Regions from separate parts of the Arthrobacter sp. K410C genome, predicted to be linked through region 2. Evidence: predicted binding sites of a transcription regulator. Region 2 holds the regulator's gene; the other holds the start of a gene.
The links. The regulator HspR, encoded in region 2, represses chaperone genes until heat shock. The targets are predictions, from matches to a motif close to AAGTTGAGTCNNNNNGACTCAACTT.

Region 1 (7,476 bases), on a different contig from region 2:
AAGTCTAGTAGTGCCGGGCGGGGCGGCCGTTGACTATCCGTGGGGAGCAGTCACATTCGGAAAAGCGGAAGAAAGGCAGGATCCGTTCCGCAAATGCGCTTTATAGTGGGCGAATGACCACTATCCGCGTTTCCGAGGCTGCGCGCTTCCTCGGCGTCAGTGACGATACTGTCCGCCGCTGGGCGGACAACGGTTCCCTCACCCCGCTGCGGGATGACGCGGGCCGGCTCGCCGTTGACGGGCTGGAACTCGCCCGGCATGCCCGGAAGCTGGCGCAGCTGCCGGACGATCCGCACCGGACAGGCAGCTCGGCCCGGAACAGGTTCATCGGCCTGGTGACGGACATCAAGGCGGACAAGGTCATGGCCCAGGTGGAGCTGCAGTGCGGCCCGTTCCGGGTGGTGTCCCTGATGAGCAGCGAGGCCGTTGCTGAGCTGGGGCTGGAGCCGGGATCCGTTGCCACTGCCGTGGTGAAGGCCACCACCGTGATCATCGAAACCCCGCAGGGAAAGGGCGCGCTGTGAGGCGGAAGGCGTGTGCCGTGCTGGTGGCACTTGTCCTGGCAGCCGGGCTCGCCGGCTGCGGTGGGGGCACCGCCGCTTCCAACAGTTCCGCCGGCGGAGCGGAAGGGACCCTGACGATCTTTGCTGCCGCTTCACTGAAATCCAGCTTCACCGAGCTGGCAGAGAAGTTTGAGGCGCGGCACCCCGGAACCGATGTCACCCTGAGTTTCGCCGGCTCCTCGGACCTGGCCACCCAGATCAGCCAGGGCGCCCCCGCGGACGTCTTCGCCTCGGCGGACACCAGGAACATGGAAAAACTGCGGGCCGCCGGACTGCTTGAGGCTGAACCCCGGATCTTCGCCACCAACACCCTTGGCATTGCCGTCCCGCCAGGCAACCCGGCCGGCGTCCGTTCCTTTGCCGACCTTTCCAGGCCAGGCACACGCCTCGTCACCTGCGCCGTGCAGGTGCCGTGCGGTGCAGCGGCCGCCGCGGTGGCGGAACAGCAGGGGACGGACCTGGACCCCGTCAGCGAGGAAAATTCGGTCACCGACGTGCTGGGCAAGGTGGTGTCCGGTGAGGCGGACGCCGGCCTGGTCTACGTCACGGACATCCGCTCCGCGGGGGACAAGGTGGAAAGCGTTCCGTTCCCCGAAGCGGCCGGGGCGGTCAACAGCTATCCGGTCGCCGCAGTGGCAGGCGGCGGGAACACCGCAGCCGCCCGCGCGTTCGTGGACCTGGTGGCCGGCCCTGAAGGCCGGCAGGTCCTGGAACGGGCCGGCTTCGGGGCCGGCACCCGGTGAAGGGGACGGCCTACACGGGGGTGCCCCGCTGGCTCTACGTCCTTGCAGCCCTGGCAGCCCTGATCATTGTCCTTCCCCTGCTGGCCATCGTCAGCCGGGTCAACTGGGGGAATTTCCTTGCGCTGGTCACGTCGGAATCCGCCGTGACCGCGTTGGGGCTGAGCCTTCGCACCTCCGCCGCCAGCACGGTGCTGTGCATTGTGCTTGGTGTCCCGCTGGCCCTCGTGCTGGCCCGTGGACGCTTTCCGCTGCTGGGCCTGCTGCGCTCGCTGGTGCTGCTGCCGCTGGTGCTGCCGCCCGTCGTCGGCGGCATCGCACTGCTGTACACGTTCGGCCGGCAGGGCCTGCTGGGCGGGACCTTGGAAGTACTGGGACTGCAGATCGCCTTCTCCACCACGGCGGTGGTCCTGGCCCAGACCTTCGTGGCGCTGCCGTTCCTGGTGGTCAGCCTGGAAGGGGCGCTGCGGACCGGCGGCCAGAAGTACGAGGCGGTGGCGGCCACGCTCGGCGCGCCGCCCGGCGTCGTCTTCCGCCGGGTCACGCTGCCGCTGATGCTGCCAGGCCTGGCGTCCGGCGCGGTACTGTCCTTCGCCCGCAGCCTCGGCGAGTTCGGGGCGACCCTCACCTTCGCCGGCAGCCTGCAGGGGGTCACCCGGACCTTGCCGCTGGAAATCTACCTGCAGCGGGAGACGGATCCGGACGCCGCCGTCGCGCTGTCCCTGGTCCTCGTAGCCGTGGCTGTCGCCGTGGTGGCACTCGCCCACCGCAGTCCCCGCGGCGGTGCCCGGCAGGTCCCGGGTGAACGGACGACGGCGGCCGCCCCGGCAGGAGGGGCCCTTCGGTGACGTTCTCCTTCCATGCAGCCGTGGCTGAGCGGGGCTTCGACGTCGCCCTGGACGTGGCGCCGGGCGAAACGCTGGCGGTGATGGGCCCGAACGGGGCCGGCAAGTCCACCCTGCTGTCCAGCATCGCCGGCCTGCTCAAGCCGGACACCGGCCGTGCACACCTCGACGGCCGCGCACTCTTCCACTTGGACGGCACCACGCACCGGTGGACCCCGCCGCACGGCCGGGGCGCCGCGCTGCTCGCGCAGGAAGCCCTGCTGTTTCCGCACCTCAATGCCCTGGAAAACGTCGCATTCGGGCCGCGGAGTGCGGGAGTAGCCCGGCGGGCGGCCGAGGGCGAGGCCAGGCGCTGGCTGGCGGAAGTGGAAGCAGCGGATTTGGCGGGGCGGCGTCCGGCCCAGCTCTCCGGCGGGCAGGCGCAGCGGGTTGCCGTGGCACGCGCTCTCGCCGCCGAACCCGCCCTCCTCCTGCTGGACGAACCGCTGGCCGCGCTGGACATCCACTCCGCCCCGATGCTGCGCCGCATGCTGAAACGGGTCCTTGCCGGCCGGCAGGCCATCATCGTCACGCACGATGTCCTGGACGCGTTGATGCTCGCGGACCGGGTGGCCATCCTGGAAGGCGGCCGCATCGTGGAGGAAGGCCCCACGCGGCAGGTGCTCGAACGGCCCAGGAGCTCCTTCGCCGCCGGCCTGGCCGGGCTGAACTTCGTGCCGGGCACGCTGACGGACAATGGGGTCAGGACCAGCCAGGGCCGGGAGGTTTACGGGCACTTGGAGGATGGCAGCCAGGCGCGGGGATCCGGCCGGCCCGGCGTGGCTGTGTTTCCGCCGTCGGCCGTGTCGGTGTTCGTGGCGGACACGCACGGCAGCCCCCGCAACTCCTTTGCCGTCGCCATCACTGACCTGGAGCCCCATGGCGACCAGGTCAGGGTCCGGGCCGGCGGAATGGCGGCGGACATCACGCCCGCTGCCTCGGCGGACCTGGGGCTGGTTCCCGGCATGACGGTGCACTTCGTGGTTAAGGCAGCCGAGGTGTCCGTCTACGAGGCCTGAGATTTTGTCCAGATATGGCGACTTCCAATGGCTCAAAGCCGCCCTATCTGGACAAAAACTCTGGAGAGGGAGCCGGGCCGGGTTACATGCCCGGCAGGTCCAGGGACTCGTACACCTGGATGCTGGCCCCCGGCATCATGAGGTGCGGGTGGCCGTCCAGCAGTGCCTCGGCGCCGGCGAGCTCCTCGGCCTGCAGGATGCCGTAGCCCGCCACCCCGGTGGTGGCTTCGGAGGAACCTGTGGCGGTGATTTCCTTGCCGGTGCCGAGCGGATTGCCCATGTCCACGATGCCGTCGCCCGCGCGCCCGGCCCACTCCATCCAAGCCTTCATGCCTTCCTGTGCAGCTTCGGGCGTGCTTTCGGCCATCTGGGCCTGGGCCGACTGCGGGGCGATATAGAGAACAACAAACTTCTTCATGTCCTGTCCCGTCTCGAGTGCGCCGGCGGAACCGTCCTCCCCGGTCACACGCCCGATCCTAGGGGCACCTGCTTCCCAAGGGAACAGCGGAACCGAATTGCGCTGCGGGAAAACTGGTGGCCGCAACAGGAAATAAACTGTCCTAAAGCAAAGTTGAGCGTAGTACACTCAACTTGAAAACCGCCCCTGAAAGGAGCTCTCTTTGGACGTCAAATTCACTACCAAGAGCCAGGAGGCTCTTTCGGCTGCGGCCATGAACGCCTCCACGGCAGGCAACCCGCAGGTGGAGCCCGCGCACCTGCTCAAGGCGCTGATGGACCAGCGCGAAGGTGTTGCCGTTGCGTTGCTGCACGCCACCGGTGCTGACCCGGACGCGGTCAGCGTCCAGGCCAGCAGCGCCATTAAGGCGCTGCCCGCCACCTCCGGCGGTTCCAGCCAGCAGGCGCAGCTCTCCCGCCCTGCCCTGCAGGCCATCCAGAACGCCAAGGAGGAAGCCGACCGGCTGGGGGACACCTTCGTCTCCACCGAGGTCCTCCTCCTGGGCCTTGCGGGCGGAAACGATGCAGCAGCCCGGGTGCTGCGCGACGCCGGTGCCTCCCGTGAGGCGCTGCTCGCCGCCCTGCCGGGTGTCCGAGGCGACCGCAAGGTGGACAGCCCGGACCCGGAAAACACCTTCCAGGCACTCGAGAAGTACGGCGCGGACCTCACGGCCATGGCCCGTGCCGGCAAGCTGGACCCGGTGATCGGCCGCGACTCCGAAATCCGGCGCGTGGTCCAGGTCCTGAGCCGCCGGACCAAGAACAACCCGGTGCTGATCGGTGAACCCGGGGTGGGCAAGACCGCCGTCGTGGAAGGGCTGGCGCAGCGGATGGTGGCGGGCGACGTCCCGGAAAGCCTGCGCGGCAAGACGCTGATCTCGCTGGACCTTGGCTCCATGGTTGCCGGTGCGAAATACCGCGGCGAATTCGAAGAGCGGCTGAAGGCGGTCCTCGAGGAGATCAAGGGCTCCGAGGGCCAGATCGTCACCTTCATCGACGAGATCCACACCGTTGTGGGGGCCGGTGCCACCGGTGATTCCTCCATGGACGCGGGCAACATGCTCAAGCCCATGCTGGCCCGCGGCGAGCTGCGGCTGATCGGTGCCACCACCCTGGATGAGTACCGCGAGAACATCGAGAAGGATGCCGCGCTCGAACGCCGGTTCCAGCAGGTCTATGTTGGCGAGCCAAGTGTGGAGGACACCATCGGCATCCTCCGGGGCCTGAAGGAGCGCTATGAGGCGCACCACAAGGTCTCCATCGCGGACTCCGCCCTGGTGGCCGCAGCCACGCTGTCCAACCGCTACATCTCGGGACGCCAGCTGCCGGACAAGGCCATTGACCTGGTGGACGAGGCCGCGTCCCGGCTGCGCATGGAAATTGACTCCGCCCCGGAGGAGATCGACCAGCTCCGGCGCCAGGTTGACCGGCTCACCATGGAGGAGCTGGCCCTGGAAGGGGAAACCGATGCTGCCTCCGTGGAACGCCTTGCGGCGCTCCGTGCGGACAAGGCGGACAGGGAAGAGGAGCTCGCCGCCCTGAACGCCCGCTGGGAAGCGGAAAAGGCAGGACTTAACCGGGTGGGTGACCTTAAGGCGAAGCTGGACGAACTGCGCAGTGCGGCTGACAAGGCCTACCGCGAAGGTGACCTGGAGACGACGTCGCGCATTCAGTACGGCGAAATCCCAGCCTTGGAGCGCGAGCTGAACGCCGCCGCGGAAGCCGAAGCTGCCGTCACGGACAAGTCCGCACAGATGGTGGCCGAGGAAGTGACGGCCGAGGACATCGCCGAGGTGATTTCCGCCTGGACCGGCATCCCGGCCGGCCGCATGCTGCAGGGTGAAAGCCAGAAGCTGCTGCACATGGAGGAAGAGCTTGGCAGGCGGCTGATCGGCCAATCCAAGGCCGTTGGGGCCGTATCCGACGCCGTCCGGCGTGCCCGGGCCGGCATCAGCGACCCCAACCGGCCCACCGGCTCGTTCCTCTTCCTCGGTCCCACCGGCGTGGGCAAGACCGAGCTGGCCAAGGCCCTGGCGGACTTCCTGTTCGACGACGAACGCGCCATGGTGCGCATCGACATGTCCGAGTACGGCGAGAAGCACTCCGTGGCACGGCTTGTGGGTGCACCCCCGGGCTACGTTGGCTACGAGGAGGGCGGCCAGCTGACCGAGGCAGTGCGCCGCCGGCCGTACTCGGTGGTGCTGCTGGACGAGGTGGAGAAGGCCCACCCCGAAGTCTTCGACATCCTCCTGCAGGTGCTCGACGACGGCCGGCTCACCGACGGGCAGGGCCGCACGGTGGACTTCCGCAACGTCATCCTGGTGCTGACCTCCAACCTGGGCAGCCAGTTCCTGGTGGACCAGTCCCTGGATGCCGAAGCCAAGCGGAACGCCGTCATGGCCACGGTCAATGCGTCCTTCAAGCCGGAGTTCCTGAACCGGCTGGACGAGGTGGTGCTGTTCGACGCGCTCAGCGTGGAGGAACTCTCGCGGATCGTGGACCTGCACGTTGCCGAACTGGGGCGCCGCCTGCACGAACGCAGGCTGAGCCTGGACGTCACCGACGCCGCCAAGGAGTGGCTCGCTATCTCCGGTTTCGACCCCGCCTACGGTGCCCGTCCGCTCCGCCGGCTGGTGCAGCGCGAGATCGGCGACCGGCTGGCCAAGGCCATCCTGGCCGGCGACATCAGCGACGGCGACACGGTGCTGGTGGATACCGCGGCCGACGCCGTAGAACCCTCCACCGATGACGTCGACACGCTGACCGGTGCCCTGACTTCGGGCCTGTCCGTGCGGCGGAAGGGCTAACGGCTCCCCAGGCCTGGCTAAGCCGGGCCCGGCATAAGCAGGCGTGCTGCCCTGGCGGGGTTTCCGCTAGGGCAGCACGCTTGCGTTAATGACGTTGCCGCCGGGAGCGGTCACGTAGCAGTCCACCCTCCGGTCCCCGGAATCCCAGCTGGAATTGCTCGGGAAGCTGCGCTGGAAGTTGAGCTGGTATTCATTGGCCGCAGGACCCAGCTTCGCCGCCTGGCACGCTTCCAGCGCCTTGGCCTTAAGTGTTTCGGCCCCGGGATAGTCCTCGGAATCCGGGTAGCGGAAGACAGCCACCAGCTGGGCGGAATGGGCAGCATCGCAGGGCACCACCTTGGAAGCCAGGGCTTCGGGGTCGAAGTCGGCAAAGCAGTCGCCCAGCGCATACTCGCCAGGCTGCACGCCCTCACGCGGCAGTGGCAGCGGAGTTGCCCGCGGTGTGACGCTTGTCTCGAGGACGCCGGAATTGCCCCCGGCCTCTTCCGACCCTGCCCCCGAGTTCAGCCACATGGCGAGCCACACCAGGCCACCGACCACCGCCAGGAGTACGACGGCGAACAGCACCTTCCACAGCGTCCGCTGCCTTGCCGGCGACATCTTGGGAGACGGCTGCGGTTCAGGCTCGGGCTGGGACTGGGACCAAGCGACGGATGCCGGCGGCGGGGCGGACGGCGGGTTGGAGGGGGGTGCAGTGCTCTGGGCGGGAACCTTGGGGAGCCCGGCTGTGGGCGGCGAGGCGGGCTTCGGCGGGACGTCCTGGTTGTTCACGTGGGTGCATCCTCCTGCAGTCTGTCCGGGGTGGGCAGCCGGTCAGCCATCCAGTTTTCGGCAGTTGTTTAAGCGACTCTACCGAAGAAAAAAGCTGGAAACTCGCGGGCCGGGCGGGGGAATGGAAGCGCGGGCGACGGTAGGGGGCCCTGTCTGGCAAGCAGGGGCCGCCGAAAGCATGTAATCTAGGTGTACGACAAATTGACCAAACATTCCGGGGCCTCACCATCGCCAAA
Region 2 (7,476 bases):
CCAGGTCACCACACGGAAGGTCATCCACCGCCCGGCGCCATCGACCTGGGCTGCCTCCACCAGCTCCTGCGGAACTCCTTGCAGGGCCGAGAGGAGCACAACCGCCACGAACGGCACCAGCTGCCAGATAGTGGTGACAAGGATCGCCCCGAGCGCCAGCTGCGGGTTGTCAAGGATGCCGTTCGGACCCGGGTCGATTCCTATTCCCCGCAGCAGGCGTGTCAGGATACCGAACTGCGGGTTGAACATCCATGTCGCGATAAGGGCAACTGCAATGCCAGGCGCCGCCCACGGCACGGTTACCAGCGAGCGGGCCACAACACGGCCGGGGAACCGCCCGTTCAGCAGCAGGGCAACGAGCAGGCCAAGGCCCACTGCGCCGACGACGCATGCTGTGACGTAGATCAGCGTTGTGAGAAGGGTCTGGCGGAAAGCAGGATCTGCCAGGACGGATTGGTAGTTCGCCAACCCGACCCAGACGTTATTGTTCGGGTTGAGCAGGGTCGTCCTCGTAAAGCTGAGCCAGACTTCCTGCAGGAGCGGGACCAGTTGAAAGACGACGATGTAGAGAATGGCGGGGGCCAGAAAAAGGTACGGCGTCCAGGGGCTGCCAACCGCGCTCCTGCGGCGGCGTTTGCTCCCTCTGCGATTGGTGTCCGGGGCCGGCTCTCCGGTCGGTCCCGGGGACCGCACCAGAAGGCGCGGTCCCCTGCTTGGTTCAGTCATCGCCCGACCAGCTCCTCCGCCTGCTTCTGGGCCTTCTGCATTGCAGTCGCCATGTCCTGCTGACCCTGAAGTGCGGCCAGCACCTCACTCACCACGATGTGACGGATGTCGGCTGTCTGCGGACCGAAGCCGTTCACGATCTGGGGAACCCCAGAATCGGTCAACTCATCCAGTGCCGGAAGGAACGGGTACTTCTCCAGGCTCTCAGCGCTTCGCTCTGTCGGAGTGGCAACGCTGCTGGCGCCCAGTACTTCCTGCAGCTTGACCTGCTGGGCGGGTTCGAGCAGCCAGTTGATGAAGTTCAAGCCGGCATCCTTGTGCTTGCTGTTGGCGTTGATAGTAATCGGAGCCAGCAACGCGCCCTGCTTCTTCTCCGGGAAGGGAATGCGTGCCACGCTGAAGTTGAGGTTCGCGTTGGCGGATTTGGTGGCAGTGACATAACCGCCGTTGTTCAGTTCCATTCCAACCTTGCCGTTGGCGAACATCTTGCGGAACGTCGCGGCGTCGGCACCCTTCGGGATGACATTTGCGTCGTAGAGCTGCTGGTATGCCTTCAAGCCCTCGATCACCTCGGGCGAGTCAATGGTGAGCTTCTCGCCGTCGGACCAGTCACCGCCGAAGCCCAGAACATAGTTGAAGATGTCCTGCCATACGCCGGCTTCCTCCGCCTGGGTTTGGCGGAAGGCAAGACCGTAAACATCTCCCTTGGTCGTATCCTTTGCCGTCTGGACGAACTCCTCGAACGTCTTGGGCGCTTCGGGGATGAGGTCCTTGTTGTAGAACATGCCGTAATTCGAGTTCTCGAAGACGACGCCGTAGCGGTGATCATCAACCGTAAGGTACCTGTCCGGGCCAGGGATGAGGTTCAATTTTTCCGCGTCGATATGGTCGTCGAGCGGTTCGAGCAGGCCTGAGGACGCCGCTGTCGAGAACTCGGGCATGTCGAAGCGGACGACGTCCGGCCCTTCGCCTCCGCCCATCTGGGTCAGCACGGTCTGCCCGAAGCTCGGGAACGGGATCGATGCGGGCTCAACCTTGACGACGTCCTGGCTGGCGTTGTACTCGTCCATAAGCTTCTGCAGGCCTGGACCGCGGCCAGGGTCACCAAGTGTCGACGCCGCGAAAGTAATTGTCGCCGGCTGCGGATTGGCCGACGAACCCTCCGGCGAGGGCGAACAGGCGGAAAGGACGAGAGCTCCCGCGGCCACAACAGCCAGAGCGGAGAGTGCTTTCGAGCGGCGGGATGGTCGTAAAGACATTGCTACTCCTTCGTAGGTGGCGGGGTGATCTGCCCCACATCTGGCTATATATTACTAATAATAGGTATAAAGGCAATAGTGGCCCCGAAGCAAGGTAAAGTAGCCCGTATGGCCAGCCTGCACTCCGAGATCGTCGACATGCTTGGACTCCGCATCGTGCGCGGTGACTACCCCCCGGGGGCGCGCATCGATGTGGACTCCCTTGAACCTGAGCTTGGCGTTAGCAAGACCGCCATCCGGGAGGCCCTGCGCACCATCCGGGAAAAAGGACTGATCGACTCCTGGCCCAAACGCGGCACGATCGTGAACGACCGCGCAGCCTGGAAGCTGCTCGATGGCGACGTGATCATGTGGCGGCGCTCGGCGCGCCGGGACGATGACCGGCTTCTTGCCGAGCTGTCCCAGCTGCGGGATGTTATTGAACCGGCCGCCGCCAGGCTGGCTGCGCAGTACCGAAAACCGGAGGACATCGAGGCGCTCAGGCGCTCGTTCGCTGAGTTCGAGACCGCGGGGCAGGACATCGAAAGGCTCGCCGCCGCGGACCAAGATTTCCACATTCACCTGCTGCGGGCGACACATAACGAGCTCATGATGCGCCTGGACGTGGTCATCGTCCACGCCCTCAACGCCCGTAACCGGATTCAACACCACCCTGGCGCGGCCTGGCTCGATCCCGTGCCAGACCATAGGAGCGTGCTGGAAGCTGTCGAAGCCGGCGACCCAGAGGCAGCAGAGGCAGCCATGAGATACGCGATTCGAGAATCCGATCAGGACCTGACCAGCGGAGAACCGGCGTTTACCGAGCCCGCAGCTCTCCCCGGCGTCAGTGCCCGGAGAACGCCCGCTGGGTAGGACGTGGCTGCAATGGGAAGCCTTTCGTCAGCGGCCCACCACGCGCAGCCTGTTCCTCCCACGCCAAGGGCCTTGCGCCAAAAGACAAGAGCGGAGCCGGGACGGTAAACCACACTGGGGGTAACCCGCTACGCCGCCCGGCTGGCGTCCTTGCCTACTCGAAGTGGAGTATCCCTTGGAAACCTACGATGCGCTCCTCGCGTCCATCACACCCACGTCCGGTCCCAGCCGGACCATCCTGAACCCCGCCACGGGCGAAGCTGTGGGCGAGGCCCCCATCCATGACCTCGAGTTCCTGGAGCAGGCCGTCGCCACCGCCGTCGAGACGCAGCCCGCATGGGCGGCGCTGGGCCACGACGCCAGGTCCGCCGCACTCCTGAAAGCAGCCGACGCCGTCGAACGCTCCGCCGAGGAACTCGCCCAGCTGCTCTCCCGCGAGCAGGGCAAACCCCTCAACGGCCCCAACGCCCGCTTCGAGGTGGGCGCCTGCGTGGCCTGGCTCCGCGCCACCGCCGGCCTGCCGCTGGTACCGGAAACGATTGTGGACGACGGCGAGACCCGCGCCGAACTGCACTACAAGCCCATCGGCGTCGTCGCGGCCATCGGTCCCTGGAACTGGCCCATGATGATCGCCATCTGGCAGATCGCCCCCGCCCTGCGCATGGGCAACACTGTAGTCGTCAAACCGTCCGGCAACACCCCGCTCTCCGTCCTGGCCCTGGTCAAGGTCCTCAACGAGGAACTCCCCGAAGGAATCCTCTCCGTGGTCTCCTGCGGCCGCGAAGTCGGCGCCCGGCTCACTAACCACCCCGCCATCGGCAAGATCATGTTCACCGGCTCCACCGCCGCCGGCCGCGCCATCATCAAATCCTCGGCAGACACCGTCAAGCGCCTCACCTTGGAGCTCGGCGGCAACGACGCCGGTATCGTCCTGCCCGACGCCAACCCCAAGGCCATCGCCGAGGACATCTTCTGGGGCGCGTTCCTGAACACCGGGCAAACCTGCGCCGCCCTCAAACGCCTCTACGTCCACGACGACATCTACGACGCCGTCTGCGAAGAACTCACCAGCGTGGCCAAGGCCATGCCCATGGGCAACGGCCTGGATGAGACCAACGTCCTGGGGCCGCTGCAGAACAAGGCACAGTACGACGTCGTCGCGCACCTTGTGGAGGCGGCAAAGGCTTCCGGAGCACGCGTCCTCCTGGGCGGCAACCCGGATCCCAACCAGCGCGGCTACTTCTACCCCACCACCCTGGTGGCGGACATCGACAACGACAACCCGCTCGTGGCCGAGGAACAGTTCGGCCCCGCCCTCCCGATCATCCGCTACAGCACCATCGATGAAGCAGTGGAAAAGGCCAACGCCCTCGACGTCGGCCTCGGTGCCTCGGTCTGGTCCTCAGACCTTAATGCTGCCCGCGAGGTGGCCACCCGGATCCAGGCCGGCACCGTGTGGATCAACCGGCATGGCGCGGTGGACCCCCGCATCCCCTTCGGCGGCGCCAAGCAGTCCGGCTACGGCCTCGAATTCGGCGTCGAAGGCCTCAAGCACCTCGGCGTTCCCCAGGTCATCAACGGCTAGGAAGCATTGGAGACGGGAGCCCCGCATGCCTCCCGGTGTGCGGGGCTCCCGGGCTTTTCGGTGATGCCGCTACCCCATGGCCGGGGCGGTGGAGGTGCGGCCAGCCAACTGCCGGCGGGCCCAGCGGGCCAGCTTCTTGCCCTTGCCCTTCCACCAGTTGTCCTCGTCCTTGTCATGGTGCAGCCGGAAGATGATGGCCACCAGCACGAACATGCCCATGACCACGTCCACCCAGGACGCCACAACCAGGGCGATCAGCACGGTGAGGCCGTTGGCGATGATGGACGGGACGGCCAGGGTCCGGAACACGGTGCTGGCGACGTACCGCCGGTGCGACCGCGGAACCGACAGGGCGCGCACCATGTCGAAGCACACGCACACCACCACGATGGTCTGCCCGACGGCCAGCAGGACCTGGCCGGGAACCGAGCCGCTGAACGCGGCCACCGACTCCATCCCCGGGCTCACGGCCGGGCCTTAAGCTGAGAACCACACATCAAAAACCCCCAGAAACTTAGGAACCACTGCTGATCCAGCGGTGGTTCCATTGAAGTTTCCGGGGGCGGACGGGGCACGAGTAGTGGGTACTCGAATTTCGGCCCGGACCTGCAGCCGAGTACTTATTTACTGTCCGATGGCCCGCGGCCGCCACAGCACCACGGCCTGCGACCTGGGCCGCGGGCGCTGGCCGCGTGCCAGGGTCACCACGTCCCCGGCCGCGCCGGCGGCGAAAATGCGGGAGTCGAACGGCTGCGGTCGGCGGCCCAGTTCCTCAGTCAGTTCAGAGACGCGCCGTTGCAGGGCGGCTACCTGGTTTTCGAGCTCCAGGATGCGCTTGATCCCCTCCAGCGAAACGCCTTCCTGGGACAGCCGCTGCACCTCCCGCAGCATGTTGACGTCCCGCTGCGAGTATCGGCGGGACTTCCCCGGCGCGCGGCTGGGCTTGACGATGCCCAGCCGGTCGTACTGCCGCAGGGTCTGCGGGTGCATATCCGCCAGCTCGGCCGCCACCGAAATCACGAAGATGGGCTGGTCCGCATTGATGTCCACCGAACACCTCCGCTGCTACAGCCGGGCCTTGGCGGCCAGGCCCTCGCGGACGTCCGCACCGGCTGTGGCATCGGCAAAGGCCTTGACCGCGGCTTCGGCTTCCTTATTCAGGTTCTTCGGTACCGCGACGTCGATTGTCACCAGCAGGTCGCCGGTCACCTTCGAGGTCTTCACGCCTTTGCCCTTCACCCGCAGGGTACGGCCCGACGGCGTCCCGGCCGGAACACGGACCCGCACCTTGTCGCCGTCGATGGTGGGCACCTCTATGTCGGCGCCCAGCGCGGCTTCCGGGAAGGTGACGGGGACGTGTATGCGCAGGTTGTCGCCGTCGCGCGTATAAAACGGGTGGGGCTGGACCGAGACGGACACCACCAGGTCGCCGTTGCCGGCGGCGCCGGGCTGGCCCTTGCCACGCACGCGCACCTTCTGGCCGTCCTTGATACCGGGCGGAACCCGGACGTCGATTACTTCACCGCTGGGTTCCCGTAGGCCGATAGTGGTGCCGCGGATGGAACCGGCGAAGGAAATGCTGGTGGAGGCGGAACGGTCCGCGCCCTTCTGCGGGGTCCGCTGGAACCCGGTCTGGCCGAAGCCGCCACCAAAGAGGTCGGCGAACTCGGGCGGAATGCCACCGGCGGAGGGGTTGAACCCGCCCGCATGCCGCCCCGTGTTGCCGGTGAAGAGGCCGCCGAACAGGTCCTCAAACCCGCCATTGCCCGCGCCGGCGCTGCCCGGAGCAAACCGGGCACCGCCACCCATGGCACGGATGGCGTCATACTGCTGGCGTTCCTCGGGATCGGACAGCACCGAGTACGCCTCGGAGATGTCCTTGAACTTCTTCTCGGAAGCGGTGTTCCCCGAGTTGGTGTCAGGGTGGTGCTCGCGGGCCAGCTTCCGGTAAGCCTTCTTGATATCGGCGTCGGAAGCGTCCTTGGCAACACCAAGGATCTTATAAAAGTCCTTGTCCACCCAATCCTGGCTAGCCAATGGCGTTTCCTTTCTTGTTCAAACCTACGTGCGCGGCCGGGCAACGCTCCGCTGGATAGGGGGCCGTGCCCGCTCCGCGGTGCCCGCCACGCCGCGGCCCCCTATCCAGCTGCGCTTCGCTTGCTCCCACCTTAGGCGAGACGAACGCTGAGCGACGGACGGATGAGGGGGCCCGGGAGTGGCATGTAAGGATCTGGCCGAGGGCCCCGACACGAGCTTGCGAGTGTTGGGAGGCCAGATCCGCTTCCGGAGCTGGGTGGCGAAGGATCGTAGATCTTCGCCACCCAGCGAAGGGGCGGGGCCCCCTTATCCGTTCGGCGCGGTCCCGGCGTAGCGCCGGAAGTACCCCGACTACGCCGGGACCGCGACGATGACCTGGGCTGCGCGGAGGACGCGTTCTCCTGACTTGTAGCCGGAGCGGAGCACCTGGCTGACGGTGTCAACCTCGATGTCCTCGCCGGGCTGCTGGATCAGGGCCTCGTGGATGGTGGGGTCGAACTCCACGCCGGTTTCGTCGATGCGGACCAGGCCGTAGGTCTTCAGCGCGTTCTCCAGCTTGGTGGCGATCGCGGCGAAGGGACCGTCGGTCAGGTCGCCGTGCTGCCGCGCGGCGTCGACGTCGTCCAGGACCGGAAGCAGGGAGTTCAGGACGCCAATGACGGCCATCTCCCCTGCCACGGCGCGGTCGCGTTCCACGCGCTTGCGGTAGTTGACGTACTCGGCCTGCAGGCGGAGGAGGTCGTTCTTCAGTTCGACCGCCTCGGCGTTGCCGGCTGAGCCTGCCGAAACCCCCTGGGCCACGGATTCCTCGGCGGGCACCTCAATGCCGTTGAGGATTTCCTCGGCCTGGGCAAGTGCGTCGCCGTCGGAATCCTGGGCGCCGGCTTCGGGGGTGGACTGGCTGCCCTCGGGGTGCCGTGCCTGGCCGGTCACCGGGTCAACCTTGCGGTTGTCCCGGATGACCGGTTCGGAGACGCCGCCCTGCTGGCCCGCGGATGAGTTGTGCTCTTCCTCGTT

Region 1: clpB (ATP-dependent chaperone ClpB) is a predicted target of HspR. The motif match lies at 3,775-3,799, and genes of this name have one in related genera.

What each region holds. Positions count from the first base shown of each region.
Region 1 is NZ_JBNHFJ010000021.1:5,074-12,549, reverse strand. It holds gene AC5RU7_RS19005 (TOBE domain-containing protein) at 114-524, shown strand; gene modA (molybdate ABC transporter substrate-binding protein) at 542-1,306, shown strand; gene AC5RU7_RS18995 (ABC transporter permease) at 1,303-2,151, shown strand; gene AC5RU7_RS18990 (sulfate/molybdate ABC transporter ATP-binding protein) at 2,148-3,206, shown strand; gene AC5RU7_RS18985 (hypothetical protein) at 3,289-3,672, opposite strand; gene clpB (ATP-dependent chaperone ClpB) at 3,827-6,469, shown strand; gene AC5RU7_RS18975 (septum formation family protein) at 6,536-7,240, opposite strand.
Region 2 is NZ_JBNHFJ010000012.1:88,308-95,783, reverse strand. It holds gene AC5RU7_RS16145 (carbohydrate ABC transporter permease) at 1-726, opposite strand, end outside; gene AC5RU7_RS16140 (ABC transporter substrate-binding protein) at 723-1,985, opposite strand; gene AC5RU7_RS16135 (FadR/GntR family transcriptional regulator) at 2,094-2,837, shown strand; gene AC5RU7_RS16130 (aldehyde dehydrogenase family protein) at 3,013-4,422, shown strand; gene AC5RU7_RS16125 (hypothetical protein) at 4,492-4,878, opposite strand; gene AC5RU7_RS16120 (heat shock protein transcriptional repressor HspR) at 5,047-5,472, opposite strand; gene AC5RU7_RS16115 (DnaJ C-terminal domain-containing protein) at 5,488-6,459, opposite strand; gene AC5RU7_RS16110 (nucleotide exchange factor GrpE) at 6,811-7,476, opposite strand, start outside.